One region of the Simiduia curdlanivorans genome, then DNA from elsewhere that is predicted to be linked to it. Evidence: predicted binding sites of a transcription regulator. Region 1 holds the regulator's gene; each other region holds the start of a gene.
What was found. The regulator FliA, encoded in region 1, starts transcription of late flagellar genes. The targets are predictions, from matches to a motif close to TAAAGTTATNNNNNNNNCGGCCGATANCC.
Positions count from the first base shown of each region.

Region 2: pomA (flagellar motor protein PomA) is a predicted target of FliA. The motif match lies at 4,416-4,444, and genes of this name have one in related genera.
Region 3: QWY82_RS19475 (flagellar protein MotY) is a predicted target of FliA. The motif match lies at 3,868-3,896, and genes of this name have one in related genera.

Region 1 is NZ_JAUFQG010000004.1:3,105,196-3,115,841, reverse strand. Features, by position in the region: gene QWY82_RS13825 (protein-glutamate methylesterase/protein-glutamine glutaminase) at 1-873, opposite strand, end outside; gene QWY82_RS13820 (chemotaxis protein CheA) at 959-3,235, opposite strand; gene QWY82_RS13815 (protein phosphatase CheZ) at 3,267-4,040, opposite strand; gene cheY (chemotaxis response regulator CheY) at 4,066-4,449, opposite strand; gene QWY82_RS13805 (RNA polymerase sigma factor FliA) at 4,557-5,309, opposite strand; gene QWY82_RS13800 (MinD/ParA family protein) at 5,313-6,137, opposite strand; gene flhF (flagellar biosynthesis GTPase FlhF) at 6,168-7,619, opposite strand; gene flhA (flagellar biosynthesis protein FlhA) at 7,643-9,835, opposite strand; gene QWY82_RS13785 (SMP-30/gluconolactonase/LRE family protein) at 10,242-10,646, opposite strand, start outside.
Region 2 is NZ_JAUFQG010000004.1:433,224-443,869, reverse strand. Features, by position in the region: gene ribA (GTP cyclohydrolase II) at 1-201, shown strand, start outside; gene QWY82_RS02135 (leucine-rich repeat domain-containing protein) at 332-1,051, opposite strand; gene dxs (1-deoxy-D-xylulose-5-phosphate synthase) at 1,085-2,986, opposite strand; gene QWY82_RS02125 (polyprenyl synthetase family protein) at 3,103-3,990, opposite strand; gene QWY82_RS02120 (exodeoxyribonuclease VII small subunit) at 3,993-4,238, opposite strand; gene pomA (flagellar motor protein PomA) at 4,499-5,260, shown strand; gene QWY82_RS02110 (flagellar motor protein MotB) at 5,272-6,258, shown strand; gene QWY82_RS02105 (PilZ domain-containing protein) at 6,258-6,875, shown strand; gene QWY82_RS02100 (HNH endonuclease) at 7,247-7,810, shown strand; gene QWY82_RS02095 (multifunctional CCA addition/repair protein) at 7,871-9,118, shown strand; gene QWY82_RS02090 (MlaE family ABC transporter permease) at 9,213-10,346, shown strand; gene QWY82_RS02085 (ABC transporter ATP-binding protein) at 10,346-10,646, shown strand, end outside.
Region 3 is NZ_JAUFQG010000006.1:1,262,378-1,273,023, forward strand. Features, by position in the region: gene ccoN (cytochrome-c oxidase, cbb3-type subunit I) at 1-1,322, opposite strand, end outside; gene QWY82_RS19470 (argininosuccinate synthase) at 1,543-2,763, opposite strand; gene QWY82_RS19475 (flagellar protein MotY) at 2,895-3,791, opposite strand; gene pyrC (dihydroorotase) at 3,958-4,995, shown strand; gene rnt (ribonuclease T) at 5,052-5,702, shown strand; gene QWY82_RS19490 (EF-hand domain-containing protein) at 5,779-6,225, opposite strand; gene QWY82_RS19495 (aspartate carbamoyltransferase) at 6,473-7,480, opposite strand; gene QWY82_RS19500 (DUF2971 domain-containing protein) at 7,908-8,816, shown strand; gene sbcB (exodeoxyribonuclease I) at 8,919-10,334, opposite strand; gene can (carbonate dehydratase) at 10,424-10,646, shown strand, end outside.

The sequences.
Region 1 (10,646 bases):
TTTTCCATCGCTCCCCATACCCGTCAATACAATTGCTAACACCTGGTGACCAAAACATTTTGCAGCACTTGCGAAAGAAATATCAACGCAAGGGCGGTAATTTACACGATCATCACCGGCAATAACTTGGATGGTTTTCAAGCTCGGATCGAGCATTAGCTGGCGCCCGCCGGGGGCCAGATAAACGACGCCCGGTTTTAGTATATCGCCAGACTCCGCCTCCCTGACCGAGAGTGAGCTTTGCTTATCCAAGCGATCGGCGTAGGCTCGCGTGAAATTTTCAGGCATATGCAAAACTAAAATAATGGGCACAGTGAAGTTTTTCGGCAAGCCCTTAATAACTTCTGATATGGCTAAAGGACCTCCCGTTGAGGCGCCAATAAGTATCAGTTTTATTCTGTCTTTAAGTGGTTCGGCGGAAGGTTTTGGTTCAACAATTTTAGCTGGCGTTACAGATCTAATGGAAATGTCGGCTTTCGGCTTTGCGATGGCGATTATTTTTTGATGTAATTTGGCCTTGAGCGCCTCCGAGTTTCTTGAGACTTCGGAAAAATTTTTCGGTAGAAAATCTACCGCGCCAGCATCTAACGCGTCTAGCGTTGTCCGTGCTCCCTCGTAAGTGAGGGAGGAAAACATCAATATTGGGGTTGGACAGTCCTGCATAATAAACTTCACAGCACTTACGCCATCCATCATGGGCATTTCATAGTCCATGGTGATGACATCAGGTTTTAGCTGTTTGGCTTTTTCTATTGCTTCGCGCCCATTGGCGGCAATGCCGACAACTTGTAATTGAGGATGAGAGCCAATCATTTCCTTCAGCCGCTGCTGAAAAAAATTAGAGTCATCAACAATGAGTACCTTGATGACCATCTACCGCCCCCATAAATAATAAATTAACGTGCTATGAAAAATCCCCACAATAGTTAACTGCATGAATATTCGCCAATAATGCTGACTATCGTTTTTGACCTGCATAGCGTTTCAACATGCTTGGCACGTCCAAAATTAATGCGATGCCACCATCACCTGTGATAGTCGCGCCAGCCATACCGGGTGTGCCTTGGAGCATCTTGCCAAGCGGCTTAATCACAACCTCTTCTTGACCTATCAGTTGATCCACTACAAAGCCAACTCTTTGGGTTCCGACGTTAACAATAACCACATGTGCAGCTTTAGGCTGTTTTATATCCCGCCCACCCTTAACGAGCCAGCGCTTCAGATGAAACACGGGTACGGCTTTTTCTCTAACAGTCACACACTCTTGTCCATCAACAATGTTGATGCGAGTAAGATCCATATGAAATATTTCATTGACGCTAACCAATGGCAGCGCAAAGGTTTGATTAGCGAGCATGATCATGAGCGTGGGCATGATTGCCAATGTGAGCGGAACCTTAATGATGATTCGCGTGCCTTCATTGAGCTTAGATTGTATCTCGATAGAACCATTTAACTGGGTAATTTTTGTCTTGACCACATCCATGCCTACACCGCGGCCAGACACATCAGAAATTTCAGTTTTAGTAGAAAACCCAGGGGCAAAGATCAATGCAAAAGCTTCAACATCGGAAAGTCGCTGAGCAGCATCTTCATCGAGAATGCCTTTTTCTACCGCTTTCTCACGCAGCTTTTCAGGGTCCATACCGCCGCCATCATCGGTAATAGACAGAAGAATATGATCGCCCTCTTGCTCCGCTGCCAGAATAACTTTTCCCGTGCGCGGCTTACCTTTGCTCTCTCTTACATCGGGTAGTTCAATGCCGTGGTCGACCGAATTTCTGACCAAGTGAACAAGGGGGTCAGCCAGCGCTTCGACGAGGTTTTTATCTAGATCTGTCTCCTCACCCTGAAGCTCTAGGTTAATATCTTTCTTTAACGTGCGCGCCAAATCACGAACAACCCGGGGGAAGCGACCGAACACTTTCTTAATGGGTTGCATACGGGTTTTCATCACCGAGGTCTGCAAATCGGCGGTGACAACATCCAAATTACTCACGGCCTTAGTTAGCGCCTCGTCGTTGGTATTCAAGCCGAGCCGAACCAATCGATTTCGCACTAACACCAACTCGCCAACCATATTCATGATGTCATCGAGGCGTTGGGTGTCCACTCTAACCGTAGTTTCAGCCGCAGGGGCTGGCGTGGCATCGCGGGCGGGCGCTGGTGCTGCGGGCGTAACCGGCGCTTTAGCTGATGGTTTTGCAGGTGTTGTGGCAGCAGGCTCTGGTGTAGATTTCGCTGCGGGTTTAGCCGGTGTTGTCGCGGGTGTTGTTGCGGGTGCCGGTTTTTTCGCTGCGGCAGTTGATTTTGGAGCCTCAGCCTTTGGCGCAACAACTGGGCCCTTGCCTTTACCGTGAAGCTCGTCCAAAAGCGCTTCGAACTCGTCGTCGGTAATTAAGTCACTGGCGCCAGCGGCCGGTGCCGGAGATGGGCTTGGTTTTACGACGGCGCTAGGCCCCTTGCCCTTGCCATGCAATTGATCGAGTAAGTCATCAAATTCATCTTCGGTGATTTCGTTACTGTTTGCTGCAACGCCTTTTCCAGCATCTTTAGATGCAGGACTAGAGACCTGCGGTGCAGGTTGCTTTTTAGCTGGACCCTTACCTTGACCATGTAATTGATCTAATAACGCCTCGAATTCGTCGTCGGTAATGTCATCAGATTCTGGTTTAGCCTCTGCTTGATTTGCTTCAGGTGGATCTATCGCATCCAGTAGATCGTTAAACTCTGAATCGGTGATATCACCTTCTTTAGCAACGTCTTGCGCACTTGACGCTTGCCCTTCGACGGATGCTGGTTCGGGCTCAACCTCGGCTATCGCTGCAGGGGCGTCATTTAAGTCTTCGAGATTTACCAACCTTTCGAGCTGATGAATCAGTTCAGCACTCGCTGGCGTCAACGGCTCGCGGCTTTGCACCTCATCAAACTGTAGATTTACCGCATCCAGTGCTTGCAGTACTACATCCATAAGTTCAGATGTAACCGACCGCTTTCCAGTACGTAAAATATCAAATAAATTTTCTGTAATATGGCAGCAGTCAACCATTGCACCCAATTGCAAAAAACCAGCACCACCTTTAACCGTGTGAAATCCACGGAAGATGGCGTTCAATAAATCCTTATCGTCAGGTTGGCGCTCTAACTCTACGAGCTGTTCCGACAATTTTTCCAATATCTCCCCTGCTTCCACTAGGAAGTCTTGTAAGATATCGTCGTCATCGCCAAAGCCCATTCAGCGCTCCTTAACTAGCAAAGGTTTAAACTCAGAATCCGAGACTTGAAAGTAAGTCATCGACATCGTCCTGGCCCGAAACCACGTCACCGCGTTTATCTGCGTGAATTTGTGGCCCTTCTCCAGCAGTATCTTTACCTGCCGCAACTTGGTTATCGGCGGGCATTTGAATTCCTGTAATTTCTTCTACTTGGCCTGCCAGTCTCATTAGATCTACCAGACTGGTTTCCACATCCGAGACCAATCCAATCACTTTCTTCAACACTTGTCCGGTTAAGTCCTGGTAGCCTTGCTCCAAAATAATATCTTGAAGATTGGCATTTAAGATTCCAGCACCGGTTTCCATTTGATCCAAAAACTGATCCATACGCCTATAAAGCTCGCGAAAATCTTCCGCGCTTAATTCACGACGAATCAGTGCTTGCCATTGCAATTTAAGGGAGTTTGCTTCGCGACCTAGGTCCATGGCAATCGGCGCAGACGCTTCGACCTTATCCATGGTTTTGTCAGCTGCATCTTGAGTAAGCTTTAATACATAATTTAATCGGTCACTTGCATCGGTGAGGCTATCTGCCTCTGATACGGGTGCGTCGATATTAAAATTACGGATGGCAGTGTGTAAGCCACGAGTAAGTTTCCCAACTCTGTTAAACAGGTGCCGGTCGCGACTCTCAATAATTTGTTCGATCAGCTTGGATGCATCTTCGTAATTGTCGCCTTCCAGTTTTTCGATCAGGAGTTTGGCGCAATCACGAAGCTCTGACACAAACTCTTGGTTGCCCAGATCTTCAGATTCGTTATTCATGGCTGCCTTTGTCACTGCTTAGGGGTTATCCAACGCGCTCAAAAATTTTGTCTATCTTTTCTTTGAGTACTTGGGCAGTAAAAGGCTTGACCACATAGCCGCTCACACCAGCTTGAGCTGCCTCAATAATCTGATCTCTCTTCGCTTCGGCCGTCACCATCAATACCGGTAGCGCGGCTAAGCGCTCGTCAGCACGAACGTGTTTGAGCAGTTCAATACCTGTCATGCCAGGCATATTCCAGTCGGTGACCAAAAAATCGAAATCTCCCGATTTCAACATGGGAAGTGCCGTTGCGCCATCATCAGCCTCTTGCGTATTACTGAAGCCTAAATCACGTAAAAGGTTTTTGATGATGCGTCTCATTGTTGAAAAGTCATCAACGATAAGAATTTTCATGTTTTTGTCCAAAGCAACCTCCGTCGTACCTGCTGGACCCCATTCAACTTTCAGTCTAGTAGCTGGATGACTACTAGCCAGTTTTAGTCATTAAATCGTTCATTTTATTGCTGTTTGGTCTAATCGGTGTCTCTATGCCAACCGGAAAGCTTGGCCTTTAGCCGTGCGGCTGCCTGAGAGTGTATTTGAGAAACACGGGATTCGCTCACACCCAGAACCTGGCCTATTTCCTTTAGGTTCAATTCCTCGTCGTAGTACAGAGAAAGTACCAATTGTTCCCTTTCGGGTAGTTGGGTTATCGCCTGCGCAAGCGATTGCTTTAGCGCCTGCCGCTCAAAAGCGTCTGTGGGGGGCTCTAAGCCTATGGACGTGGGCTTCTCGTCGAGCACTGAATCGTCGTCGCCGGCAGACTCTTCGTAGCTGAAAAGCTTGCTGCTAGAGGTATCCTGCAGAATGCTTCGGTATTCATCGAGGCTGACAGAGAGCTCATCGGCGATCTCTTTTTCGCTCGCCGTACGCCCTAATCTAGCTTCTAAGTAGCGTACTGTCTCAGCCACGCGGCGGGCATTTCTGTGAACGGAACGAGGCACCCAGTCACCTTTTCGGGTCTCATCCATAATTGAGCCACGAATACGAATACCCGCATAGGTCTCGAAGCTCGCGCCTTTGGACGGGTCAAACTTCTGGGCCGCTTCTATTAATCCAATCATGCCGGCCTGAATAAGATCGTCAACCTGCACACTGGCAGGCATTTTAAGCATGAGATGGTAGGCGATACGCTTTACCAGAGACGCATAATCTTCGATTCGAATGGGATCACTGGCTTCGCGACTTGCCTGATCGTACATGGCTAACCCCTCAACTGCTGCCATCGGTCAAACGCCTGCTTCCGATGTTTCTAGCAAACGCTCAACAAAAAACTCCAAATTGCCTGACGCAGCTTTCGGTAATGGCCACTCTGAAACTCGGCTTGCCAAAGATCTGATGGCAATCGATGCCTTCGATTGCGGTGAATAGTCGACCAGGGCTTTCTGGTGTTGCACGGCTTTGCGCACATTTTCATCAAAGGGCACAGAGCCCTCAAATTGTAGGGCTACGTCGAGGAACTTGTCGCACACTTGCTGCAAACGCTTGACCAACAATTGGCCTTCATTGGCAGAGCGCGTCATATTCGCCACCACGCGAAAACGCTGCATGCCCGCATCTCTATGCAATAACTTAATGAGTGCATAGGCGTCCGTCACCGACGATGGTTCGTCACAGACCACCACTAGCGCCTCGTTGGCAGCCCGTACAAAACTCACCACGGTATCGCTAATGCCTGCGGCTGTGTCGATTACCAACACATCCAACTGATCCGAAATATCGCTAAAAGCGCGAATAAGCGCGCCATGCTGCTGTTTACTAAGGGAAGCCATTTGCTGAACCCCGGACGACGCGGGCACAATCCTAACCCCTCCGGGACCGCTGATCAGCACATCGCGCAAAGAGCATTCGCCAGAAAGCACGTCGGCGAGCGTCTTATTCGCGCGAATGCCCAGTAACACATCGACATTGGCAAGCCCTAGGTCAGCGTCTAACAGCATGACCCTGCGACCGAGTTGCGCGAGTGCTATGCTCATATTCACCGATATATTGCTTTTCCCTACGCCACCCTTGCCGCCGGTTACCGCTATGACTTGAACTGGATGGTGCCCCATGACTACTCCTACAAATGAGTCTTGCCTTGATTATAGTTGTTCGGATTGAACCTGCCGACTTGATTCGGCCGATGCCGCAAATTTACCCTCCACATGGCTTTGCGCGCCAAACTGTGCTGCCTTAGCCACCACTTGATGGCCTTTCGCTATCTGAATATCGGCTGGAATTTCTTGGCCGTCGGTGGTGTAAGCCAATGGCAAGCGGTGCTGCAATAGCAGTCCGATCGCCTCACCAAGGGAAGGTGTTTCATCGAGCTTGGTTAAAATGACGGCCGATGGGTGCGCCGCACCGTAGGCATGATAACTCGCTTTTAACATCTGCAACTGGCTATTTGCCGCCATCACCAGCAGGCTATTCACCTTGCCGGCACTGCGCAGCTGTTCGAGCTGGGCTTTCAGTTTAGGGTCGCCATGGCGCAGACCGGCTGTGTCTATTAACACCAGCTTTTTATGGCTGAGGTTAACGAGAACCTGCTGTAGCGACTCGCCCTCAGATACCACTTTTACGGGTACAGAAAGAATTTGTCCCAAGGCATTTAATTGTTCGTGAGCCGCTAGGCGATAGTTGTCTGTAGTGACAATGGCAAGCCCTTCGGCACCGTGTTTGATCACAAAACGCACGGCAAGCTTAGCCAAGGTTGTGGTTTTACCCACGCCGGTGGGACCGATGAAGGCAAATACCCCGCCACTTTCAATCACATCTCTGCCCGCCGTCGGTATGCGCTGCGAAAGCAACGCCAACGCTTCTGGCCAGGCTTTCGCTACAGGCAGTTCGGTATTAACTGACGCTATTAGCCGCTCCGCTTGAAAATCGGGCAAACCTAAGCTGTGAAATTTGCTCACCAATTCAGTGGCTACTAGGGGCCTGTGCAAATGGGGTTCTTGCAACCTTGCCTGTAGCATGGCGCGCATTTCACTGAGCTCTTGATGCAAGCGGGACATTTCCGCTTGCTGTGAGAAAGTGTCTTCGACGGCGGGTCTGGGCCTCATGTCTTTAGGTGCAGTGACTGGAACGCTTTTCTTCGCTAGCTGCGATGCCCACACATCAGCCCTCTCGTTACTATCGGCAGCCACAACAGGTTGGTTTGTTTGAGTGCCCTGCTCCTTGCGCTTAGCCGCCAGCATTTTCTGCCGAGCCATTTCGATTTCATCGGCTAACTGAGAGCCAGTCTTGCCGCCAAAAGGGCGCGCCTGACCGCTTGGTGCCGGCTTTGCCTGTGAAACGGCTTCGGAGACAAGGTGTTGGTGTTGCCAGGCATTGTCGCTACCGAGCGGCAAAGTGGCTGCTGGGCTATCGTGTTTTTGCTCGGCAAAAGCCTGCTGCTCTTCGGGAAAGCGCGACGCTGCCTCCACCGTGGCGTGCATTTCAATGCCATCCGGGTGCCGTCGGGTAGAGAGAATAATCGCGTCATCACCTAACTGCTCCCGTGCAATCTCAAGGGCACGGCGCATATTGGCTGCAATGATCTTTTTAACGGCCATAGAATTCTCCTGGCTTCAGGTAACTAAGCGCCAACGCTTGCGACAATCGTTATTTGCTTAGTTTGTGGAATCTCGTTGTAGGCTAACACCGCAATTTCTGGCACAAAGGCTCGAATAAAGCGCGATAGCTGAAACCTGAGTTGGGTGGCCACAAGTAAAATTACCGGGCCACCACTGGCTTCTTGTTTCTGTGCCGCCTTCTGCACCGACAGCCTTAATTTTTCGGCCAAACCAGGTTCAATCACCGGCGTGCCATCGCCACCTTTTTGACTCTGCTGGTAGGTCTTCAGCAATATTTGTTCCAAAGCGGGTTCTAGGGTAATAACAGGCAGGTCTGGTTCATTCCCCACTAAAGACTGAACTATCTGGCGACTTAAAGCGCTGCGCACCGAGGCCAACAATGTGACGGGATCTTGACTCTTTTCACTGTTGGCAGCGACAGCTTCGGCGATGCTACGCATATCTTTAATCGAGACATTTTCAACCAACAACAGCTGCAAGACTTTAAGTAAGGTTTTCAAACTGACGCTTTCGGGCACCAAATGCTCGGCTAACTTGGGCGAGGTTTTCGCGAGCATATCAACCAGTTGTTGAACATCTTCCAAGCCCAGAAGCTCATTGATGTGCTGGCTCAGTATTTGATTGAGATGGGTGGCCACCACCGTCGATGCATCAACCACCGTATATCCCATGGTTTGGGCGTGATCCCGCTCGGTGCGCTTAATCCACACGGCGGGCAAACCGAAGGCTGGGTCTTTGGCCGCAATGCCCTCGAGCTCGCCAAACACCTGACCCGGGTTAATCGCCAAATCCCGGTCGGGATGCACTTCTTCCTCGGCTATGGCTACGCCCATGAGCGTCACTCGATACTGGCCGGGCAGCAAATCTAGGTTGTCTCTGATGTGCACCGTGGGCACTAAAAACCCAACCTCTTGGGACATTTTTTTGCGCACGCCCCTTATCCGGCCGAGTAGTTCACCGCCCTGACCTTTGTCGACCATGGGAATCAGCCGATAACCCACCTCTAGGCCGATAACATCCACCGGCTTAACATCGTCCCACGTTACTTCAATAGGTTCCGCTTTGTGTTCGAGTGCCGGCGCCTGGGGGTCGCGCAACTCAGCAGCACCTGCGGTGCTGGGTTTATCGCTGGGTCGACGCTTCGCGGTGCTAGGCCCCTCTTCCACCAGCTCACCCTGTGACTTGCGCTTATGAATAAACCAAGCGAGACCGGCACAGGCAAAACCTAAGCCTAAAAAGGCAACGTGGGGCATGCCCGGAATAGACCCCATAATCAGCAATACACCGGAAGAAACGGCCAGAGCTTTGGGCGAATCGAACATCTGTCGGAAGATTTGATTGCTCATATCTTCGGATGTGTTGACCCTAGTTACTAAGATTGCGGCTGAGGTTGATAGCAAGAGCGAGGGAATTTGCGCGACCAAGCCATCGCCAATGGTCAACAGAATATATTTTTGTAGCGCGTCTTGAAACTCGAGCTGGTGTTGAGCCATGCCAACAATCAGCCCGCCAATCACATTGATAAGCAGAATCAGGATGCCGGCAACGGCATCACCGCGAACAAATTTACTGGCACCATCCATCGCGCCATAAAAATCGGCCTCGCTGGCAACTTCAGAGCGACGCAGTTTTGCCTCTTCTTGATTAATTAGACCGGCGTTTAAATCCGCATCGATGGCCATTTGCTTGCCAGGCATCGCATCCAAGGTAAACCGGGCACTCACCTCGGAGATTCGCCCAGCACCCTTGGTCACCACAACAAAGTTAATGATCATCAGGATCAGAAATACCACGAGACCCACCGCGTAATTACCGCCGATCACCACCTCGCCGAAGGCTTCAATCACTTTACCAGCGGCGTCCCCACCCTCGTGGCCATAAAGCAAGACCACACGGGTTGAGGCCACATTGAGCGCCAGCCGTAGCAGCGTCGCCAATAACAAGATGGTGGGAAAAACAGCGAAATCGAGCGGTCTAAGCGCGTAGACACCCACTAATAGAACAACAATTGACAGGGCTATGTTAAAGGAGAAAAACACATCCAATAGAAAGGCGGGCACGGGCAAAATCATCATACCCAAAAGCATTAACAGCAATAACGGGATGCCTATATTGCCGCGCCCGACGCGGGACGCATTGTTGAAAGCAGCGCGACCATCGAAGCCGGCTAAACTACTGAATCCTGGTAAGGCCATAACGCTTTTTTGACACTCCCCTGCTATTAACAGGAGGTATCGCAAAAAGCGTACCTAAATCACACGGTAAGCATCATTTTTATAAAATAAAATCACGCCCACTGCTGTCTCACAAAAACGATATGACCATCGTTAGGCTTTAAGCCTCACAGTAGATGCGACATCTCGGCGTGTACTTGGACATGAGTTTGGTGCCCACACTAGCAACACGACGTGAATACATCCATCTAGTCTCAACACCCGCCCTTTGGGACCGGCCCACAATGACACTTTGTGGGCGTTGCTATCGCTGCAAAGCAGGCTTTGCCTATTAGCGATATCAACCCATGCGGGTGACGGTCGCAAGTACTGGCACCAAAATCTCCCGCGCCATAACTGTGGGACAGCAGTGCATCACACCCGGTTTTTAAATGCCATCCAGTGGTAGACGTGCCAGCTGTGTGCCGTGCAACCTACTCACATACAAGTACTGGTGCCAAGGTGTAGCGCCGGTGGTGGTGTAGATGGCACCGCTAGGGTCTTGCAGCTGTGAAATAACCTCTCCCTCCGGCGACATATTAATCACCATGCCATAGTGCGTAGCCTTTGGTCGGATAATGGCGGGCAATCTTTGCACCAGTTTCCTGAGGTTTGGTGAGGCTGACAGCTTATCGAGCAATTCGCTACGCGACGAAACAAGCCCCAACCACAAGCTGCCGTCCGCTGCCAGACTCAAATTGTCTGGAAATCCCGGCAGGTTATCTATGAGGGTTTTCTGCGATTGCACAATGCCATCGCTCAACTCAAAGGCCAACACACGATAATTTCCGGT
Region 2 (10,646 bases), 2.7 Mb from region 1:
ATCGAACAACTGCAAATTCAAAAAATTCGCTTGATGACCAATAACCCGCGCAAAGTGAAAGCGATGAAAGATATTGGCCTGCCGGTGGTGGAGCGCATAGCCCATCAAACCGGACGCAACCCGCACAACGCAAAATACTTACAAACTAAAAAGGGTAAGTTGGGTCACATATTGTCTGACGAGGCGGATGAAGAAAGTTAACAGGAAAGTGAGTTTACAGTTTACAGCTTACAGGACAAGCAAGAGCGACCAACAAAAGCAAACGGCCGTCACCTGAGTTGGGCCTTTGCCTGTCCTGTAACCTGTTAACGCATTTTCCTGTCAACTGCGCTTACTCAAAATCAGAGAGCCGCGCCGGCTCGCCGAATTCGTCCACACAGCGGCTGGGGATCGCCAGCGAGGCCTTGCTGTAAGTAAGCGCTTCTTTAATGCTCACCAAATAATCACACCGGTCTTTGTTACTCAATTTAAATTTAAGGGTATCGAGGCTATTAAACCCGTTCACATGATTGAGGTCGCCCACTGGGTTGCCGGTGAGCTTTAACGTGGTGAGTTTGTCCATGCCGAGAATAGACCAAATACTGGTGACTTGGTTGCTCTCGATATCTAACTTTTCTACGTCGTGCAATTGGCTCAAGGGTTCGAGGCTGGTAATTTTATTACCCGATAAATCGATGTTGGTTAATTTTTTAAAATGCTCAAGGCCGTTGAGGCGAAAAATACCGCGCCCGGCGCAGTCAAGTTGTTCGATGTCGGTGGGCTGGGTAATGACTTTGCCGCCGGTGTGGGCCAGCGCGTACTCAACACTTTCTCTAACGCAACGATACAGCGCCTGATCGGTGAGCCCGAGTTGATCTAAGTGTTGGATCGATGCCTCGAGCTCGGCTGAGTTTAGTCGGTTAGCGTCGCGTGCAGCTTTGATTTCTGCGTAGCGCAGTGTGGCTTCCGACTCGGCAACTTGTTGCGACGGCGCCGGACCACTGGCGCATTTGCCAAGGGCGAACACCGCGGCGGCGGTGGCAATAAAAACATAGGCTGAGCTTTTCTGCATGCGCTGTCCTTGGTTGCAGAGTCAGTGGGAAATTTAGGCGTTGACCGCGGGTCTCAGTGCGAGGGATGCCATGCGGGTCTGAATGCGGGCGACGATGCTTTCCGGGTCGAGGCCCGCTGCCGCGAGCATTTGCGATTGTTTGGCGTGATCGATATAGCTATCTGGTAAGCCCAGCTGCAATACCGGCACACTAATGCCTTGGCTATTCAAAAACTCGCTGACCGCCGAGCCAGCGCCGCCGGCGACAGCATTTTCCTCTAGCGTCACGATGAGTTCATGCTGTTTAACCAAGTCGAGAATCAGCGCCTCGTCCAAGGGTTTAACCCAGCGCATATCGCACAGGGTGGCATTTAACTGGGCACTGGCTTTTTCCCCGTTCGCCAGCAGCGTGCCGAAGCACAGGATGGCAATGTGTTTGCCTTCCCTGACCCGACGGCCGACGCCAACCGGTAGTGGCTGCAGCTCGGTGGTGATGGTCGCGCCTATGCCAGTGCCGCGCGGGTAGCGCACTGCGGCTGGGCCCTTAAATTGATAGGCACTGCACAGCAGTTGATGGCACTCGGCCTCGTCTGACGGCGCGGCGATTATCATATTGGGAATGCAGCGCAAAAAACTTAAGTCGAAACTGCCGGCATGGGTGGGGCCGTCTTCGCCGACTAGGCCCGCTCTGTCTATGCCGAAGGTGACATCGAGGTTTTGAATGGCGACATCGTGTACCAGTTGGTCGTAGGCGCGCTGCAAAAAGGTCGAGTAAATCGCCACCACCGGTTTTTGCCCTTCGCAGGCAAGACCGGCTGCTAGCGTGACGGCGTGTTGCTCGGCGATGGCGACATCGTGGAAGCGCTCGGGAAATTGTCGAGCAAAATCCACCATGCCGGAGCCTTCGCACATGGCGGGTGTGATCGCCACCAAGCGCTCATCCACCGCGGCTTGTTGGCACAACCAGTCGCCGAATATTGTTTGATATTTTTGCTTGCTGCTGGCGACATCTTGTACCGGTTGTTTGGGCTCAATTTTGTTGAGCGCATGGTAGCCAACCGGATCGGCCTCTGCAGGCGCAAAGCCTTTGCCCTTCTGGGTAATGATATGCAGTAGCTTAGGGCCTTTGATATCGCGCAAATTAGTGAGGTAGCGCACCAGGCCTGCGGTATCGTGGCCATCGATGGGGCCAACGTAGTTGAAGCCCAGTTCTTCGAATAGCGTGCCGGGCGACACCATGCCCTTCATATGCTCTTCGGTCTTGCGCGCTAGCTCCCAGGCAGCGGGAATTTTCGACAGCACTTTGCGGCTGCCTTCGCGCAGGGCGTTGTAGGATTTACTGGCCCAGATGCGCGAGAAGTAGGTGGCTAAACCGCCGACGTTCTTGGAAATAGACATATTGTTGTCATTTAGAATAACCAACATGTCGGTTTCGGTGTGCGCGGCGTGATTCAGTGCCTCGAAGGCCATACCGGCGGTCATGGCGCCGTCGCCAATGATAGCCACGGTTTTATTGTCGAGGCCGGCCATTTCATGGCCTAAGGCCATGCCTAAGGCAGCGGAAATTGACGTGCTTGAATGGCCCACGCCAAAGGTGTCGTACTCGCTTTCACTGCGCTTGGGGAAGCCTGCCAGGCCGTCTTTTTGGCGCATGCTCAACATGGCTTCGCGCCGGCCAGTGAGAATTTTGTGCGGGTAGGTTTGGTGGCCCACATCCCAAATGATTTTGTCGGCGGGGGTGTTGTACACGTAGTGCAGTGCCACGGTAAGTTCGACCACACCTAAGCCGGCGCCGAAGTGGCCGCCCGTTTGCCCGACGCAGTAGAGCAGGTAGTGGCGCAGTTGTTGCGCTACATCTTGCAGTTGATCGACATCCAGCAAGCGCAAATCTTCAGGCAGCGCAATGCTGTCTAGGAGCGGTGTTTCTGGGCGCTGGCGGGGAATTTCGTTAAACATAACTGAATGTCGGCACTGGCTAGCTTGAGGCTTGAACCGGCCATTTTAGGGCGCCAGTGGTTAAATGACTAGCGCCAATTGGGGAAATTGGGGGCGCGGGCAATCCGGTCGCCCCATCAGGCTTTGCGCTCGACGATATAGTCCGCTAATTGCCGGAGTGTATCGGCAGCGGGGCCAAGTTGGGCGAGCGCTTGATGGGCGTCGCTATGCAACGCCTGCGCCTTGGCTTTTGCCCCGTCTAACCCTAGTAGCGACACATAGGTTGGCTTATTGTGGCTGCTATCAGCTCCTTGTTGTTTGCCTAAGGTTTCGGTGTCTGAGGTGACGTCGAGTATGTCGTCTTGCACCTGAAAGGCGAGGCCAATCGCCTCGGCGTAGTGTTCCAGCGCCAAGCATTGTTCGGCATTGGCGCCGGCGGCCAGCGCGCCCATGGTCACCGCGGCCGAGATAAGTGCGCCGGTTTTGTGCCGATGCATGCGCTCCAACTGCTGCAGGTCGAGTTGTTGATTGACCGCGGCTAGATCGATGGCCTGGCCCAGCACCATGCCCTGGGCGCCAGATGCACGGGCTAGGTGAGTGATTAATTGAACTTTCAGCTCGGCCGCCAAGGGTGCAAGCGCTAACAGCTCAAAGGCAAAGGCTTGCAGGGCATCGCCGGCTAAAATCGCGCTGGCTTCGTCAAAGGCGATATGGGTAGTGGGTTTACCGCGCCGTAAATCGTCGTCGTCCATGGCGGGTAAGTCGTCGTGCACTAAACTGTAGGCGTGAATAGATTCGAGCGCGGCGGCTATCCATTCGAGGCCCTCTTGCATGCCCGGCCTAATGGCTTGGGCGCTGGCGTAAACCAGCAGCGGGCGCACGCGCTTGCCGCCGTTAGTTAGGCTGTAATGCATGGCCGCCTTCAGCTGCGCGCCAGAGCCGGCCAGCTGGTCTAAGGCTTGTGCTAGGCGAGCGTCGACATCGCGTTTAACCCGCTGGCTGAAGGCATTGAGCGTTACTTCCATGATCAGTCTTCTTGCTCGCTGCCATCGAGATTTTCGTAGCGCACGTCACCATTTTGCGCCAATAGCACTTGTACTCTTTGCTCGGCGGCCTGCAGCCGCGCTTGGCATTCGCGCGTGAGTTGTACGCCTTCCTCAAAGGCCTTCAAGGAGTCTTCGAGGCTGAGGTCGCCCTTTTCCATTTTGGCAACTAACGCTTCGAGTGCGGCCAGGGACTGTTCGAAGTCTTGTGGTTTTTTGCGGCTGGCCATGGCTAAGCGTCCTGTATCTGGGCAGAAATGTGCGGTATTCGTTGAAGCCGCCACCCTATACGAGGGCTTCGGATCGGTCAATCGCGAAGGTGCGCTGTATCTAAAAGCGAAAATTCTTTGTACTGATTTCCAAGCTAATCCCAGTTTCCTAACTAAACTAATACGGTAGTCGCAGGGTTCAGTTTGAGTGGCTTTGGACGATAAGTAAGAAGAAAACCGGCAATGGCTGCGGATATCGATAAGCAAGTAAGGAGTTTTCTGTGGATTTAGCCACGCTCATTGGCCTTTTGGGGACCATTGGTTTGATTTTGACCGCCATGTTGATGGCGGGTAATTTAGGTATGTTTGCCGATGCGCCCTCCTTTGTCATTGTGGTGGGTGGGTCGATTTTTGCGGTAATGATCAAATTTGGTTTATCTCATTACCTCTCTGCCGTGAAAATCATGGCGAAAAGCTTCCTGTTTAAAAGTACCGATCCGGTGGATTTGATCGCCGAAATCGTCGAACTTGCCGATGCCGCCAGAAAGGGCGGCTTACTCTCTCTAGAAGGCAAAGAGGTGAGTAACTCGTTTTTGCAGAAGGGTATTCAGCTGTTGGTTGACGGTCACGACCCCGAGGTAGTGAAGGCGCTCTTGTCTAAAGACAAAGCCCTGGCCATCGAGCGACATGAGTATGGCGCCAAGATTTTTGCGGCTATGGCAGAAACGGCGCCGGCCATGGGCATGATCGGCACCTTGGTGGGGTTGGTGGCCATGTTGTCGAACATGGATGACCCAAAATCCATTGGCCCAGCCATGGCGGTAGCGCTGCTGACGACGCTCTATGGCGCGATTATGGCAAACGGTATTTTTGGCCCCATGGCCGACAAACTGAAATTGCGCGCCGGTGAAGAGGCCATGATCAAGAGCTTGGTGCTGGATGCGCTCTTGGCGATTCAGGGCGGTCAAAACCCACGGGTTATCGATTCCATGTTGCGCACCTACCTTCCCGAAGGTAAGCGCGAAGCGGCAGATGCGGGTTAAGGAGTAAACCTGTGGCTGACGAGGAAGAGCACGACTGTAAATGTCCACCGCCGGGCTTGCCCGCGTATATGGGCACCTTCGCAGATTTAATGGCACTGTTGATGTGTTTCTTTGTGCTGTTGTTATCTTTTTCTGAAATGGATGCCATGAAGTTTAAGCGTTTAGCTGGCTCCATGGCGCAGGCCTTTGGCGTGCAAAATAAACTCAATGTGGATGACGTGCCCAAGGGCACCAGCATCATCGCGCAGGAGTTTAGCCCCGGCACGCCAAACCCAACACCAATTAACGAGATATGGCAAAAAACCCAAGACATTACCGAGATGAGTTTGGAGGTTCAGTGCAACGAAGAATACGACGTCGAGCAGGGCGAGCAAGCCACGGAAGCGGGTATTAAAGCGCGCATAAGAGAAAAGCTCGAAGAGTTGATTCAGCAAACTGAAAACGATGCCGTCGAGCTGGCTCAGGCGCTGCAGTCACAAATTATTGCCGGTGAAATTGAAATTGAAACCCAGGGCCGGAAAATTATTATTCGCATTCGAGAAAAGGGTTCGTTCCGCTCGGGCTCAGCTGATTTAGTGGGTGAATACGCCGATGTCATGGAAGAAATTCGCGCCGTGCTAAGGTCTAAGCCCGGCAAGATTGAAGTGCAAGGGCATACCGATAACGTGCCTATCGCCACGGCGCGCTTTCGCTCCAACTGGGAGCTTTCTTCGAGCCGGGCGGTATCTGTGGCGTCGGAGCTGATGCGCGGCAATGAAATCAATCCGCGTCGGTTTCAGGTCTCGGGTTTTGCCGATACTAAACCTTTGGTGGCGAACGACAGCGGCGAAAACCGGGCGCGCAATCGCCGGGTGGAAATTGTGATTCAGCAGGGTGTGGATTCGGATATCGACAAGGCCGATCTGGAAGTCTTGAAAGAAGAGGGGCAAGATATTTTGCGCGATTTAAATTTGGACCCAGAGTATCTCTTTGATCTCGACCCGAGCGAGGTGTTCTGATGCCCGAGCGCCGACGTTTTTTTCGCATTAATGACAAGGTGGGGGTGGCTTACCGCGTGCTGACCGAAGAGGAGGCGAGAACGCGGCAAGAGCACGATCCACAACCGGTGGATACGCTGAGTTTACTGTCTCGCTATGAGAATGCTATCGATCAGCTATTGCCGCAGTTGTCGTCGCCGGTGATGACGGAATTATTTACCACCCTAAATAACAAAATTAACTGTGTTATTGCGCAGTTAGAGCTCGATAGTCGATTGGTTAGGGATGTTGCGCATCGCGTGCGCGAGGTCAACATCAGTGCCTGTGGCATGGCTTTTATCACTGAAGAATTAATTGCCGCCGGCAAGGTGTTGAGTCTCGATTTGATTTTACGGCCGGAGGGCAATCATATCGTCACCTACGGCAAGGTGCTCGACTGTGAACCGGTTGACGGTGGCTATTATTTGCGGACAAACTTTATTGCACTTAGCCCCCACGATCAGGAGGTTCTAATTCAGCACATTGTTAAGCGCCAAGGCTCGCAGTTGCGTGACCATCGGCTGATGGTTGAGCTCGAGGAACAATCAGAGCTGCAAGCGGCGCTGGCGCTTGGTATACCAAAGCCGGCAACTAAATAGTGTGCTTAGGCTGTCGCTTTGTGCCGGGCGACAGGCTTGAGCGGTTACGCGTTAACCCTCGCTCCGCTGAGGCGAGCAGCCGGCGAAGCCGGAAAAAGTGCTTGACGATCTGTATGAATTTTATACACTCGAACTAAATGCCTAACCAGAAGAGGAGGGCTTCGCCTTCATTGTTACCAGGCGCTCATGTGACGACCTTGTGCTGCTTTTCTTAGTAGCCGGTAACTTTCTCGCTTTTAAATACCACTTTATCGTCTTTTTTGTTCGATCTTTCCTGTTTTTGTCATATCTCTTTCGCGCTAGCGCCGTAGCTTTTTACCTAGCTAGCCATAGCGCCGATGAATTTCGTCCGTTGTTCATGGAGAGACCCAATGCCTGAAGCACGTATTCTTCGACTTAATCTGTCCGGCCAGCCCATTGAATGGATCGGTTGGCAGGAGGCGGTGTGTCTGTACGCGAGAGATTTGGTGACCTGGAGTTTGGGCGGCGTGGTTAAGCGCGTGGTGGGTGGCGAATCCCGGCTCACTGGCTTAACCAGTCGCATTCAGTTGCCGTCAATTCTGGCCTGCGGTGGCGGTCGATTAGCGCCCGTGCGCAATCGGCCACCGCTGACCAATCGAGCGCTGTTTCGGCGCGATGACTATCGCTGCTTGTATTGCGGAAAGTCTTTCAGCTTTATCAATTTGTCGCGCGATCATGTGCAGCCCACCAGCCGCGGCGGTTTGGATCGCTGGGAAAATGTTGTGGCAGCGTGCAAGCGCTGCAACCAACACAAAAGTAATTTTCTCTTGGATGAGATTCAGATGAGCCTCATTGCTTTGCCTTATCGGCCTAACAATGCCGAGTATCTCGCCTTGGTAAATAGCGACCGCATACGCGGCGACCAAATGGAATACCTGCGGCCGCAGTTTTCCAATAACTGTCGTTGGTTGTAACGGCGCCGGATAGGGTATCCTTAGGGCATCTTTTGTCACAAAAATTCGGTAGGTTCTAAGGTGGACGTGTATCTCGTTGGCGGCGCCGTGCGCGATGAATTGTTGGGCTTCCCCTTTCACGAGCGCGATTGGGTGGTGGTTGGCGCAACGCCAGAGCAAATGCTCGCCGAGGGCTTCACCCCAGTGGGTAAAGATTTTCCGGTTTTTCTACACGGCACGACGCGCGAAGAATACGCGCTGGCGCGCACAGAGCGAAAGTCTGGGCGCGGTTATACGGGCTTTACCTTTCACACCGACGTCAGTGTAAGTCTCGAGGAAGACCTGATTCGTCGCGATCTCACCATCAATGCCATCGCCAAAAATACCGAGGGTGAATTTATCGACCCCTATGGTGGCAGGCAGGATATTGAAAATAGAATGTTGCGCCACGTATCCCCCGCTTTTGCCGAAGATCCAGTGCGCATATTGCGCATCGCGCGTTTCGCTGCGCGCTACCATCAATTGGGCTTTGTGGTGGCGCCAGAAACCCAAGCGCTTATGCAATCCATGGTCGATGCCGGAGAGGTGGATCACCTAGTAGCCGAGCGGGTATGGAAGGAAATGCAGCGGGCGCTGGCCGAACCCAATCCCGAAATATTTATCGAAGTGCTGCGCGCGTGCGGCGCCTTAGCGCGCCTAATGCCCGAGTTAGATTGTCTGTGGGGGGTGCCGCAGCGGGCCGAATATCACCCGGAAATTGATACCGGTGTTCACACCTTGCTGACCTTGCAACAAGCGGTTTTGTTAACCGCAACGGATGCCGATACGCGCGTGCGGTTTGCGGCGTTGGTGCACGACTTGGGCAAGGGCGTCACGCCAGTTGACGAATTGCCTAGGCACATTGCCCATGAGCATCGAGGTATACCTCTCGTTAAAGCGGTGTGCGCGCGGTTAGGTGTGCCCAAAGAGCACCGCGATTTAGCGCTAGCGGTTACTGGGCAACATCTTAATTGTCATCGCTTATTCGAGTTGAAGCCGGCCACCGTGCTTAAAATGCTGCAAGCTTTAGATGCACTGCGTCGACCCGAGCGCCTGCCCTTGTTTGTCGCCGCTTGTAAAGCTGACGCGCGCGGGCGAACTGGCTTTGAAGCCGCGCCCTACCCGCAAGCGGAATATCTAGCCGCGGCACTAGCGGCTTGTTTGGCGGTAAAACCCGATAAGTTGATGGCGCAGGGCTTAACCGGCAAGGCCTTGGGCGACGGTATCAATCACGCGCGAATCGCAGCGATTGCCAAACTGAAAGATGAGTGGCCCGCCGCAAGTCAGTAACAAGGGGTAAGAAATATTTAACGACCTATACCGCTTAGCTGATAGGCTTGGCTTAGGCTGAGTACAAAATGGAACTACCTCAGGTGTTAAAGACTTGTCTGAAACCACAGTGATTGCCTCGTACGCGGAATTTCGTACTGGCGCTCAACAGCATGAGCTAATCCTCTCTATTCGTGGCGATTGGCATTTGGGCGAAGCGCCCGAAGGCGGGCAGCTGTGCGCCTTGTTACCGCCCGGCTGCACATCCTTAAGCCTCAATACCGCTGAGCTGGGCCGCTGGGATTCCAGCTTGGCTATCGCGTTGTTGCAGCTTGCCCGCCGCTGTAACAAGAAAAATATTTCATTTCACTATACTCAATCTGCGCCCGCCTTAGTGCAGCTGCTGAAGTTGGCACTGGATGTTCCGGAATACGAACAACCTCATAATCCGGTTGTTATTGGCTGGCGGGCGAAATTACGACACTGGCTAACGGAACATGGGCAAAGCGTTAAAGAGCATTTTATTTTCGTCGGTGATGTGTGTTTAGCGTGTGTTAAGTGGGCCTCCGGTGGTGCTAATACACGCGCTAGCGATATTCTCTATTTTATTCGCGAGTCTGGTCCAAAAGCTTTACCCATTGTTACCCTAATCAGCCTCTTGGTCGGCATGATTTTGGCGTATTTAGGTGCTATTCAATTGCGCCAACTCGGCGCCCAAGTGTACGTAGCCGACTTGGTCTCGCTCGGTATGGTGCGGGAGATGGGCGCGTTAATGACAGCCGTGATCATGGCCGGTAGAACCGGCGCTGCTTATGCCGCGCAATTAGGCACCATGCAAGTTAACGAAGAGATTGACGCGCTAAAAGTAATGGGCGTGTCGAGCTTGGAGTTTTTAGTCTTGCCACGGCTTTTAGCGTTAATTTTAACCATGCCCTTGCTCACCATCTATGCCAATACCATCGGTATGTTAGGAGGCGCGCTCATTACCACCAGTATGGATGTCAGCTATACCCAATACATATTGCAAACTCAGCAAGCGGTAGATTGGCTAGATATTTCAACCGGCTTACTGAAAAGTTTGGTGTTCGGTGTGCTAATTGCCATGGCCGGTTGTCACGCCGGTATTCGCTGCGGCAGAAACTCAACCGCCGTGGGGCTTGCGACCACCAATGCCGTGGTCAGCGCGATTGTCTATCTGGTTGTGGCGGATGCCGCGTTTAACATCATTTACGACAAGTTGGGGATCTGATGACAAGGCCCTTTATAGAAGTTCGCAACCTCAGTATTGGCTACGGTGCGCGCCCAGTTCAAAAAGACTTGAATTTCAACGTTAATAAAAATGATGTGTTTTTTGTGGTGGGTGGTAGCGGTTGTGGCAAAACCACGCTGTTAAAATCCATGATCGGTTTGCTGCCGCCTTCGCAAGGCGATGTCTGCTACGAGGGGGTTGCCTTTTATGGCTCCGATCACGAGCAGCAATTGGCTTTATTGAAAAATTGGGGTATTACCTTTCAAACCGGCGCCTTGTTTTCCAGTATGACGCTGGCGG
Region 3 (10,646 bases), on a different contig from region 1:
ACGAAGTAGCCTGGGTAGCTCGCCTCAACCGATTCAGCAAAGCTATAGGTTAAGGTGCCGTCGGTGTTAAAGGCGCGCCACATCAAGCCCTGCATAATGCCATTTACCCACATAGCGGCGATGTACAAAACAGTACCGATAGTGGCCAACCAGAAATGGGTGTTAATCAACTTAACGCTGAACATTTCTTTCTTGCCAAACAGCACAGGGATCAAGTGATAAATGGCGCCAATGGAGATCATTGCAACCCAACCTAGGGCACCTGAATGTACGTGGCCAATGGTCCAGTCGGTGTTGTGCGACAGGGCATTCACCGTCTTAATGGACATCATGGGGCCTTCGAAGGTAGACATACCGTAGAAAGACAAAGACACCACCAAGAAGCGCAGGGTCGGATCGGTGCGCAATTTATGCCAAGCACCGGACAGCGTCATAATACCGTTAATCATACCGCCCCAGCTGGGCGCCAGCAGGATCAAAGACATCACCATACCTAAGCTCTGCGCCCAATCTGGCAAGGCGGAGTAGTGTAAATGGTGTGCACCGGCCCAAATGTATAGGGAAATCAGCGCCCAGAAATGTACGATAGACAGCTGATAAGAGTAGACCGGACGACCGGCCTGCTTAGGTACGAAGTAATACATCATGCCCAAGAAGCCTGCGGTTAAGAAGAAGCCTACCGCGTTGTGGCCGTACCACCACTGCACCATGGCATCCATGGCGCCAGCGTAAGCCGAGTAAGACTTAAACATAGACACAGGCACTGCAGCCGAATTCACCAAGTGCAGCACGGCAACCACGAGAATAAAACCGCCGTAGAACCAGTTGGCCACATAGATGTGCTCGACTTTGCGCTTCACAATGGTGCCGAAGAACACAATCGCATAAGACACCCAAACTAGGGTAATCAGAATGTCGATGGGCCACTCGAGTTCGGCGTATTCTTTGGAGGAGGTCAGCCCCATCGGTAGGGTAATAGCCGCAGCAACAATCACTAACTGCCAACCCCAGAAGGTAAAGGGTATTAACCAACCGCCCCACAATACTGCCTGACAGGTTCGCTGTACCACATAATAGGAAGTCGCAAACAGCGCGCAGCCACCGAATGCAAAAATAACGGCATTGGTATGCAGTGGACGCAAGCGACCAAAATGCGAATAGGGTTGGAACAGGTCATTCAGTTCTGGCCAGTAGAGCTGCGCTGCAATCAGCACCCCAACGGCCATCCCAACAATGCCCCAGACAATGGTCATGATCGCGAACTGGCGCACAACCTTGTAGTTATAAGCTGGATGATCTCCAGCAGCAGAATGGCTACCCATAGTGATTCCCAATATCTTTAAAGCTAATAATTCGTTAGCTAGCGGCGCTCCCCCTATTGAGCTGTTACTAACCCAAAAGAGGTAAAACCTTGCACCGCTGCATTGTAGGGCCTGAAAACTGGCTGGTATTGATCCGAATCAAGGTTTAAGCAGACCTACGCTAAACACGGCAAAGCATAAAGCCCCAAAGTTTAGGACAACTTAGGGGCTTTAGCCTGCTTTAGAACAGGTTGCGACCTTTGCCCGCTGCGATGCGCATACGCAAGGCATTGAGCTTAATGAAGCCCTCGGCATCTTTCTGGTTGTAGGCGCCGGCATCGTCTTCGAAGGTGGCTATCTTGCCGTCGAACAAGCTGTCTTCGCTGCGCCGACCCGCAACGCTGACGTTACCCTTATAGAGCTTGACCCGCACTTCACCGTTTACCACATGCTGCGACTCATCGATAGCCACCTGCAGCATCTTGCGCTCCGGACTCCACCAGTAACCGTTGTAAATCATCTCGGCATACTTGGGCATCAGCGCATCTTTCAGATGTGCAACTTCGCGATCGAGGGTCAAAGACTCAATAGCGCGGTGAGCTTTTAACAAGATAGTGCCGCCCGGGGTTTCGTAACAGCCGCGGGACTTCATGCCAACATAGCGGTTTTCAACGATATCTAAGCGGCCTACGCCGTTGGCACCGCCGACTTTGTTCAAGGTTTCCAACACGGTGGCAGGAGACATATCTACGCCATCAATGGCCACCACATCACCGGCTTTATAAGTCAGGGTAATGTAAGTAGGGGTATCCGGTGCCGCTTCAGGCGCTACCGACCAACGCCACATGCCCTCTTCGGCCTCTTCCCACGGATCTTCCAAAATACCGCCCTCGTAGGAGATGTGTAGTAAATTGGCGTCCATCGAGTAAGGTGACTTGGTTTTCTGCTTGGCAAAATCCACCGGAATATTGTGCTGCTTGCAGTAATCCATCAATTTTTCGCGCGAGTTCAAATCCCATTCGCGCCAAGGTGCAATCACTTTAATGCCCGGCTTCAGTGCGTAGGCACCCAGCTCAAAACGCACCTGATCATTACCTTTACCGGTGGCGCCGTGGGAGATGGCATCGGCACCGGTTTCGTTGGCAATTTCAACCAAGCGCTTGGCGATTAGTGGGCGCGCAATAGAGGTGCCGAGTAGGTATTCGCCTTCGTAAATGGTGTTGGCGCGAAACATGGGGAAGACATAATCGCGCACGAATTCTTCGCGCAAATCTTCAATATAGATTTCCTTGATACCCATAGCTTTGGCTTTCGCGCGCGCTGGCTCAACTTCTTCACCCTGACCAATATCGGCAGTGAAGGTCACCACTTCGACGTTGTAGGTTTCTTGCAACCACCGGGCAATCACTGATGTATCAAGCCCGCCAGAGTAAGCGAGTACCACCTTTTTTAGCGACGACATAGACAACTCCATTCACCTGCTGAGCGGACGCTAAACCCATAAAACTATGGTTTAGCCGGAAAATTAGGGCGCGAATTGTATAACCAATCACGCCTGATTCACAGGGTTAAGGCCGCGCAAAGGAAGGTTTTTTAAGGCGCGGATGCCATTTCTGGCGCGACGTCGCGATCGACGCGAACGGTGACACGTCTATTTTGAGCGCGTCCGGTTCGGCTTTGATTCGATACCACCGGATAGCGCTCGCCATGCCAGCGCACGGTAAATTTATTTTCCGGAATGCCTTCGCGCTTGAGAAATTCTGCCACGGCCTCGGCCCGCCGCTTGGACAACTCCAAATTTTCATCGCGAATACCTTTGCTGTCGGTATGGCCGTCAATATACAGGTGCGTCACTTTGGGGTCGGCCAAGGTATAGATCGCAATATTGCTGAGCTTGCGTTTTTCCGAAAGCGGAAAATCATCGCCAGAGGAGGGAAAGTACACGGAAGTTTTGGCAATTTGATCGTAATTAACCGGCAATAATCCGGCCAAACATTTTAAAAACTGTTGGTAAGCGGGCTGGAATTTAATCGGCGACAGAGCCACCTGCGAGGATTCAACGGCGCCATACCAAGGGTAGCGAGTAAACACTAACTCGCGCCCACCCTGCAATTCCGTTAAAGCGCGGTTCGACAATTGATCGTTTAGACTCACCGGCAACAGGCCTTGAGTAACAGGCACCAAGCCCAGCTCGATATTTTTCATGCGCGGTCGCCACACCGGTGCCCGCGCGGTGAGCCTTGCCTTGCCAGTTTTTAGCCGCGGCGTATCGGCCTGCAGCTGCAGTGCCAAGCGCTCGCCGGCCTTATGATAGAAACTGGCGGCGCCATAAAAAGGCACCTCTTGGCGCAATTCACAGAGAAAAATCGAACTATTGACCTGCCATTCACTTTTATCCATGGCCGGCGTGTACTGGGTGGCCGCCGCTGCGGGGCCAAACAAGCTCAGCCCGAACAGCCAAGCTATGGGTGATTTAGTGATATTTTTCATGAACATAACGCCATTTACCTCGCCTACCCCAGCATAATCGCCACCGCTGCAACTCCACGCCGGTAGCTAACTCTTAGGTTATCGGCTCGCTTGAGTCGAAATTAAGGTCTAATTTAGGTAGGATGCGCGCCATCACTCAGCAAGGCTGACCAGCACAGGATTTGGTATGACCCAAACACTTACCCTCACCCGCCCAGACGACTGGCACATTCATTTACGCGACGGCGAGCAGCTGGCCACCACGGTACCCGATGCCGCGCGCTATTTTGGCCGCGCCATTATCATGCCCAACCTAGTGCCGCCGGTAATGAATGCCGAGCAGGCCATAGCCTATCGCCAGCGCATTTTAGCCCAGCGCCCCAGCGGCAGTAACTTCGAGCCCTTGATGGTGCTGTACCTGACCGACAACACCAGCGCCGCCGACATTGTGGCCGCAAAAGCCGCCGGTGTTGTGGCCGCCAAGCTCTACCCAGCCGGCGCCACCACTAACTCGGACTCCGGCGTTACCAGCTTAGACAAGATTTACCCCGCGCTCGAAGCCATGGAAAAGGCCGGTATGCTGTTTTTGCTTCATGGCGAAGTGACCGATGCCAGCATTGATATTTTCGACCGGGAAAAGGTCTTTATCGACCAGATACTAAGCCCGCTGCGCCAGCGTTTGCCCAACCTTCGCATCGTGATGGAACACATCACCACTAGCGACGCAGCGCAATTTGTGGCCGAGAGTTCAAGCAACACCGCCGCCACCATCACCGCGCACCACCTACTCTACAACCGCAATCACATGTTGGCCGGCGGCATCAGGCCGCACTATTACTGCCTGCCCATTCTGAAGCGCAACACCCATCAGCAAGCACTGATTAAGGCGGCCACCAGCGGCAACCCGCGCTTTTTCCTCGGCACCGATTCCGCGCCCCACGCACGCGACAAGAAAGAGGCCGCCTGCGGTTGTGCCGGTAGCTACACCGCCCATGCCGCCATCGAGCTCTACGCCGAGGCCTTCGAAGCCGCCGGCGCGCTTACGGCACTGGAAGGTTTCGCCAGCCACTTTGGCCCAGACTTTTATGGTATTGCGCGCAATACTGATACCATCACGCTGGTCAAAGAGAGCTGGCGCGTACCCGACTCCCTACCTATGGCCGGCAGCCAACTGGTGCCATTGCGCGCCGGCGAAAGCCTGCAATGGCGCGTGGCACCGGCATAACCGACAGTAACTTGTTCAACCCGAAGACCTTCCCAATAGATTAAGGCGAAAGATTAGTGAACCCAGCGGAACCGCAAGACAGCCCAAAAACCCTTCTAGCTCAACGCTTTAGGGGCTTTTTACCCGTTGTGGTAGATGTGGAAACTGGCGGCTTTAACGCCGATACCGACGCGCTATTAGAAATTGCCGCTGTCACCCTGCGCATGGACGACGACGGCATACTGCACCGGCACGAGACCTTCGATTTCCACGTCGACCCCTTTGAAGGCGCCAACGTCGAACAGGCCGCGCTGGATTTTACTGGTATTGATATCGACAACCGCGACGCGGTGCCGGAGATGATGGCGATTCCTGATTTATTTCGCGCCATTCGCCGCGCCGTCAAAGAAAACGGCTGCTCGCGCGCCGTCATTGTCGGCCACAACGCCCACTTTGACCTGGGCTTCGTCAACGCCGCCGCCAACCGCTGCGATGCCAAGCGCAACCCTTTCCACCCGTTTTCCTGTTTTGATACTGCGACGCTCGCGGGGCTGGCGTACGGCCATACCGTGTTGGCCAAGTCTTGCCAGTTGGCAGGCATAGAGTTCAGCAATAGCGCCGCCCACTCGGCCGCCTACGACGCCGAAAAAACGGCCGATTTATTTTGCAAAATTGTCAACCGCTGGCGCGAGTTAGGTGGCTGGCTGGGCCAAGTAGTCGAGGAATAAGCCTCTGCGCAATATGTGCAGGCATAAAAAAAGCGGCTTTCGCCGCTTTTTTTATGCCTGCATCATCTGGTGCCGCTTAGTCGTTCTCAAGCCGTAAACAAAACCAGTAAAAACAATGGGTTTCGTATTCGTCGTCGAGAGGGGTTATCTCGGTGCTATCCAGCATGCCGTCGCCATTGGCGTCGATACTGGAAAACTGGCCGAGAAAACTGCTGTATTCAGCTTCGGTGACTTCGCCATTTTTATCGCCATCGAGCTTATTAAAACGCGCCTTGAGGATAAGGGTGCGGCGAGCCGAGTCGATTTGCTCATACTCATCGTAGCTAACGCCACCGGACACGTTTAGATCCATCAAGCGAAAAATATCGAGTTTTTTCGCGCTGATTTCTTCTTGCGAAATACGCGAATCACCGTTGAGATCGTATTTGGCTAACAACCAACCGTGGGAGCCATCCGCTGTCGTTTGTGCGCCGGCAAACATAGCCGTACTCAATAACACAAACGTAAAAAGTAATCGTTTCATAACCTACCCGCCTATTTATACTTGTTCTCGGGCAATCCGTCGCTGCTGCCGCCTACCAGTCCTTAGTATTAATACCAGAGTCTTAATACTACGTGGCAACGGCTCACCATAACGGATAATGGGTCACAAAACAGCCATATCAATAGAAGCATTTGGAATATAGAACGCTAGTCCAATAGGAAGTCGCTACAAGCGGCGAGCCCTTAGTCACGCAAAGGCATAAGAGCAGGCAGCATCTACTATTTCCCTAGCGGCTAGAGTGCCAGCGCACTTCCCGGGCGTGCTTATCCACCAGCTCGACAACATCGAGCACCAGAGCAAACAAGGCCATACGCACCAAGATGCCGTTATCGGTCTGGCGGAAGATAGCCAGATTAGGGTTGGCATTCAGGTCGTTATCCAGCTCGTTGGCCTCGGCGCGCGAGTCACGCGGCAAGGGGTGCATAATGACCGTATTGGGTTCGCAAAACTGGGTGTAAATCTGCTGATTCAAACGAAAGCGGCCGCGATAGAGATCGGCCTCTTGCTTGGAGGTAAAGCGCTCCTCTTGAATGCGGGTGGAATAGGCGATATCAACCTTGCTGATACTCGCGGTCAGCTCGTCCGTCACCTGCACTTGATGGCCGGCTTTGCGCATTAATTCAACCAAGTACTCAGGCATGGCCAGCTCGGTCGGCGAGACCAAGGTCACTTGCAAGTTTTGATACAGGGCGAGCAGGCGGCAGAGGGAGTGCACCGTGCGGCCGTGCTTTAAGTCGCCAATCATGGCGATGCGCAGGCCATTCAAGCCCTTGCCCTTGGCGGCCAGCTCTTTGCGAATGGTGTAAAGGTCGAGCAGCGCTTGGCTCGGGTGTTCGTTCGAGCCATCGCCGCCATTGATGACCGGCACTCGGCTAGCCTCGGCAAATTCGGCGACGGAGCCATTTTGCGGGTGGCGCATGCAAATCACATCGCTATAGCCAGACAGCACCCGAGCGGTGTCGTACAGCGACTCGCCCTTGGCGATAGCCGAACTTTCGAAACCCGTGGTTTCGCGCACTTCACCACCGAGTAAATTAAAGGCACAGCCAAAACTCACGCGAGTTCGAGTACTGGGCTCAAAAAACATATTGCCGAGAATCGCACCCTCAAGAACGCGTGTTACCCGCCGACGACTAGCGTAGGGTTCCATGGCATCGGCAACGCGAAAGATACGCTCTATGTCGGGTTGTTCGAATTGATCAATAGACAGAATATGGGCGCCAGTAAAATCCACAGTAACCTCGGGGCTAAAAGACAGACGGCCGATATTTTAGCGGTCGGACTCCCGAAGCGCTACGCTTATACCTAGGGAACCTCTGAATAACTCTGGTACCGCTCTGCGTGACCTGTAGCGGTCAGCCGCAAGGCGAGTTTCGCAGCTAAGGGCCGTAGCCCTTAGCAAGAAGCTCAACGCAGCGGATGGCCGCTAAAGGCCACGCCCTACGGGGCTTCCAGCAAATTCCGTGTGAATTGGGGGCGGCCATCCGCTTGCGACTTCTCGACAGACCCCGGTATGCCTTCGAAGCCGCGCCTAGCCCACGAAATCTGCTGGAAGCCAGAGCGGCACCAGAGTTATTCAGAGGTTCCCTAGTAATACACAAGATACGGAATAGCCCATTTAAGACACCCACCAATTAGGTGATTAGCCAAGAGGAGCTAGTGTGGTTATACACAACCCGGAAACACTGGTGAAATATGTTAGCGTCGACACCGCTTTACAAATTTTAAACAGTCAATCGATGCGCTGGAGCGCGCCGCATCTCTTTAAAGACCCGTTCGAGCTAAACCATCTATCTGGCCTAAGCTTCGACCCGCAAGCCATACTAGGGGCGGCCATTCAGGCCGCAAATGCCATGATTTTTGCCAAGGACGAACCCCGCGGCATGGCACCGCTAACGGTGGTCATTCGGCGCTGGCGCGAAGAGGAGCGCTTTCAATCACCCGATGAAGCCCTGGACGTGCTAAAAGAGCTGCTGTCGCAAATGGTGGACAACCGCCTGCAATTGCTCGATCAACTCATGGTCGATTGGCGTAAGTTTTGCCGTACGCTGCGCATCTGTAGCTTTTCAGCGAAACCAGACAATGTCGCGGCCTGGACGCACTTTGCCGACAATCATCGCGGCGTTGCCATTCGCTTGCAGTGCGGCGAATTTACCTCGCTACCCAAACCCCAGCAGGTCAGCTACCGGCCCATTAGACCGGAAATAACTAGCATGAAAGAGCAACTCGATGTGGTGCTCACCAACCAGGCCTTTGATGCTCAAGAGCATTTCTTCGAGAAATTTACCAGTAAATCACTACACTTTGCCTCGGAGGCTGAATGGCGCTGCTTTCGCCAAGTAAAAGATGAAGTGGGGGCGGATGCAAAACCGGAGAGCGAGTGGTACGAAGACGTTAAGTTTGAGCGCAACGATGTCACCGCCATCTATTTCGGCGCCCAAACAGACCCGAAGGCCATGCGCCAGATTTACGCCATCATTAAAGAAAAATATAACCAGGCAAAAGTATTTCAAGCAAAGACCGCAGCGGGAAAATACGAAATAGAATTTAACCGCATCACCAACGGTTAGTGCTTAGCTGCACCAGAGTGATAGGCGACAATCACTCTGGTCAGCCGCGCATTGCCCCACTGGAGCCAAGTCACCCTGCCACGCACGCGACGCGAAAAACCATTAGACCAAAGACGCACCGTAGGCTTCCAGTTCGCGTAAAATTTTCAAGTTGCGCTCAGTTTGGTCCGGCTGTTGTGCCAAGGCGGCAATGCGATCGAAGTATGCATCCAGCACAATACTGGCGCCCTGCTCTGGTTCAGTCAGGCGCAGATAACACTGCTCTTCCCATTCGAACTGCTCTTCTTCGCTCAAGCTGTGAAAAAAATGCCGCGCTCGGTAGCGCATCAACAAGGTGTTTAAACGCTGATCTTTAAACTGGATATTGGCTAACAACTCGGGCGCGCTGGCGCGCACCTGTTGCATTATTGGCTTGTCTTCATTGGGAAGAAAACCCTGGTACAACTGCTGCTCTGGGTCGGCACTTGGGGCAAAATCGCCATCGCTAAACACCTCGCGCAACACGCTGTTGAGATCGGCCTCGCGCAACATCGCCCAGTGCTTTTCGCACAGGGCGCGGTCAATGTGCAACCTAGCGGCAACCGGTTCAGATAACATGGCGAGCGGCGCTAGCATTGGGCTTTTGTTGGCGTGCACCAACTTAAGCGGAATACGTGCAGCACCTTGCGGCAAGTCGGCATCGGCACAAAATACCCGCGCTCGAATGTCGGCGGCGCTTAAGCTCATCAAGGGTGTGGGATCTACCGCTAAATTATAAACAATGGTGGCATTTTTATTGACCGGGTGCGGGGCCAAAGGCATTACCAATGCGCTGCAGCCATTGCTCGCAGGAAAACGCGAGGATACGTGCAACAACGGCTTTTTAGTAATCCAATCAAATTGCCGCTGCACTGCGTCTTTCAAGCGTAAACCGTAGGCATAATCGTAGAGTTTTGGCTGCTTGGTTTTAATCAACCGCGCCAGCGCTATGGTGGCGTACACATCGGAGAGCGCATCGTGCGCGGCTTCGTGCAGCAAGTTATTGGCGCGCGCCAAGTCCTCTAATTTAAAGCTGGGGCTGCCATCGTCTTTCACCGGCCACTCAATGCCCTCCGGCCGCAGCGCATAAGTCATACGCACAACATCAATCAAATCCCAGCGCGAGTTGCCATTTTTCCACTCGCGCTCATAGGGGTCGTAAAAATTGCGGTATAGGGTGTAGCGAGTCACCTCGTCGTCGAAACGCAGGCTGTTATAGCCCACACCGCAGGTGCCCGGCTGGATAAATTCAGCGTGAATCTTGGCAATAAATTCCGGCTCGCTCACACCTTCGACCAAGGCCTTTTGCGGGGTAATGCCGGTAATCAAGCAGGCATCTGGGTTGGGCAGCAAATCGCCAGTGGGCTTGGCGTAAAGCATCATGGGCTCGCCAATAACATTCAAATCTTCGTCGGTGCGCACGCCAGCGAATTGCGCGGGCCTATCTTGCGCGGGGTTTGCTCCCCAAGTTTCATAGTCATGCCAAAAGAGGCTATTCATTTGCATCAACCCACAGCTAATTTTCAACGCTATGATAGCGCAATTAACTTGGGATATACTTCGCCGAACCAAAGCCAATCGAAAGAAAAATGACCAAATTAGAAAATCTGTTCGACAAAAATCACAACTGGGCCGAAGCAATAAAGGCGGAAGACCCGGATTTCTTTCTAAAACTCTCACAGCAGCAAGAACCCGATTATCTTTGGATTGGCTGCTCAGACAGCCGTGTGCCTGCGAACGAAATCGTGGGTTTAATGCCGGGCGAGCTGTTCGTACACCGCAATGTCGCCAATGTGGTATTACACACCGACA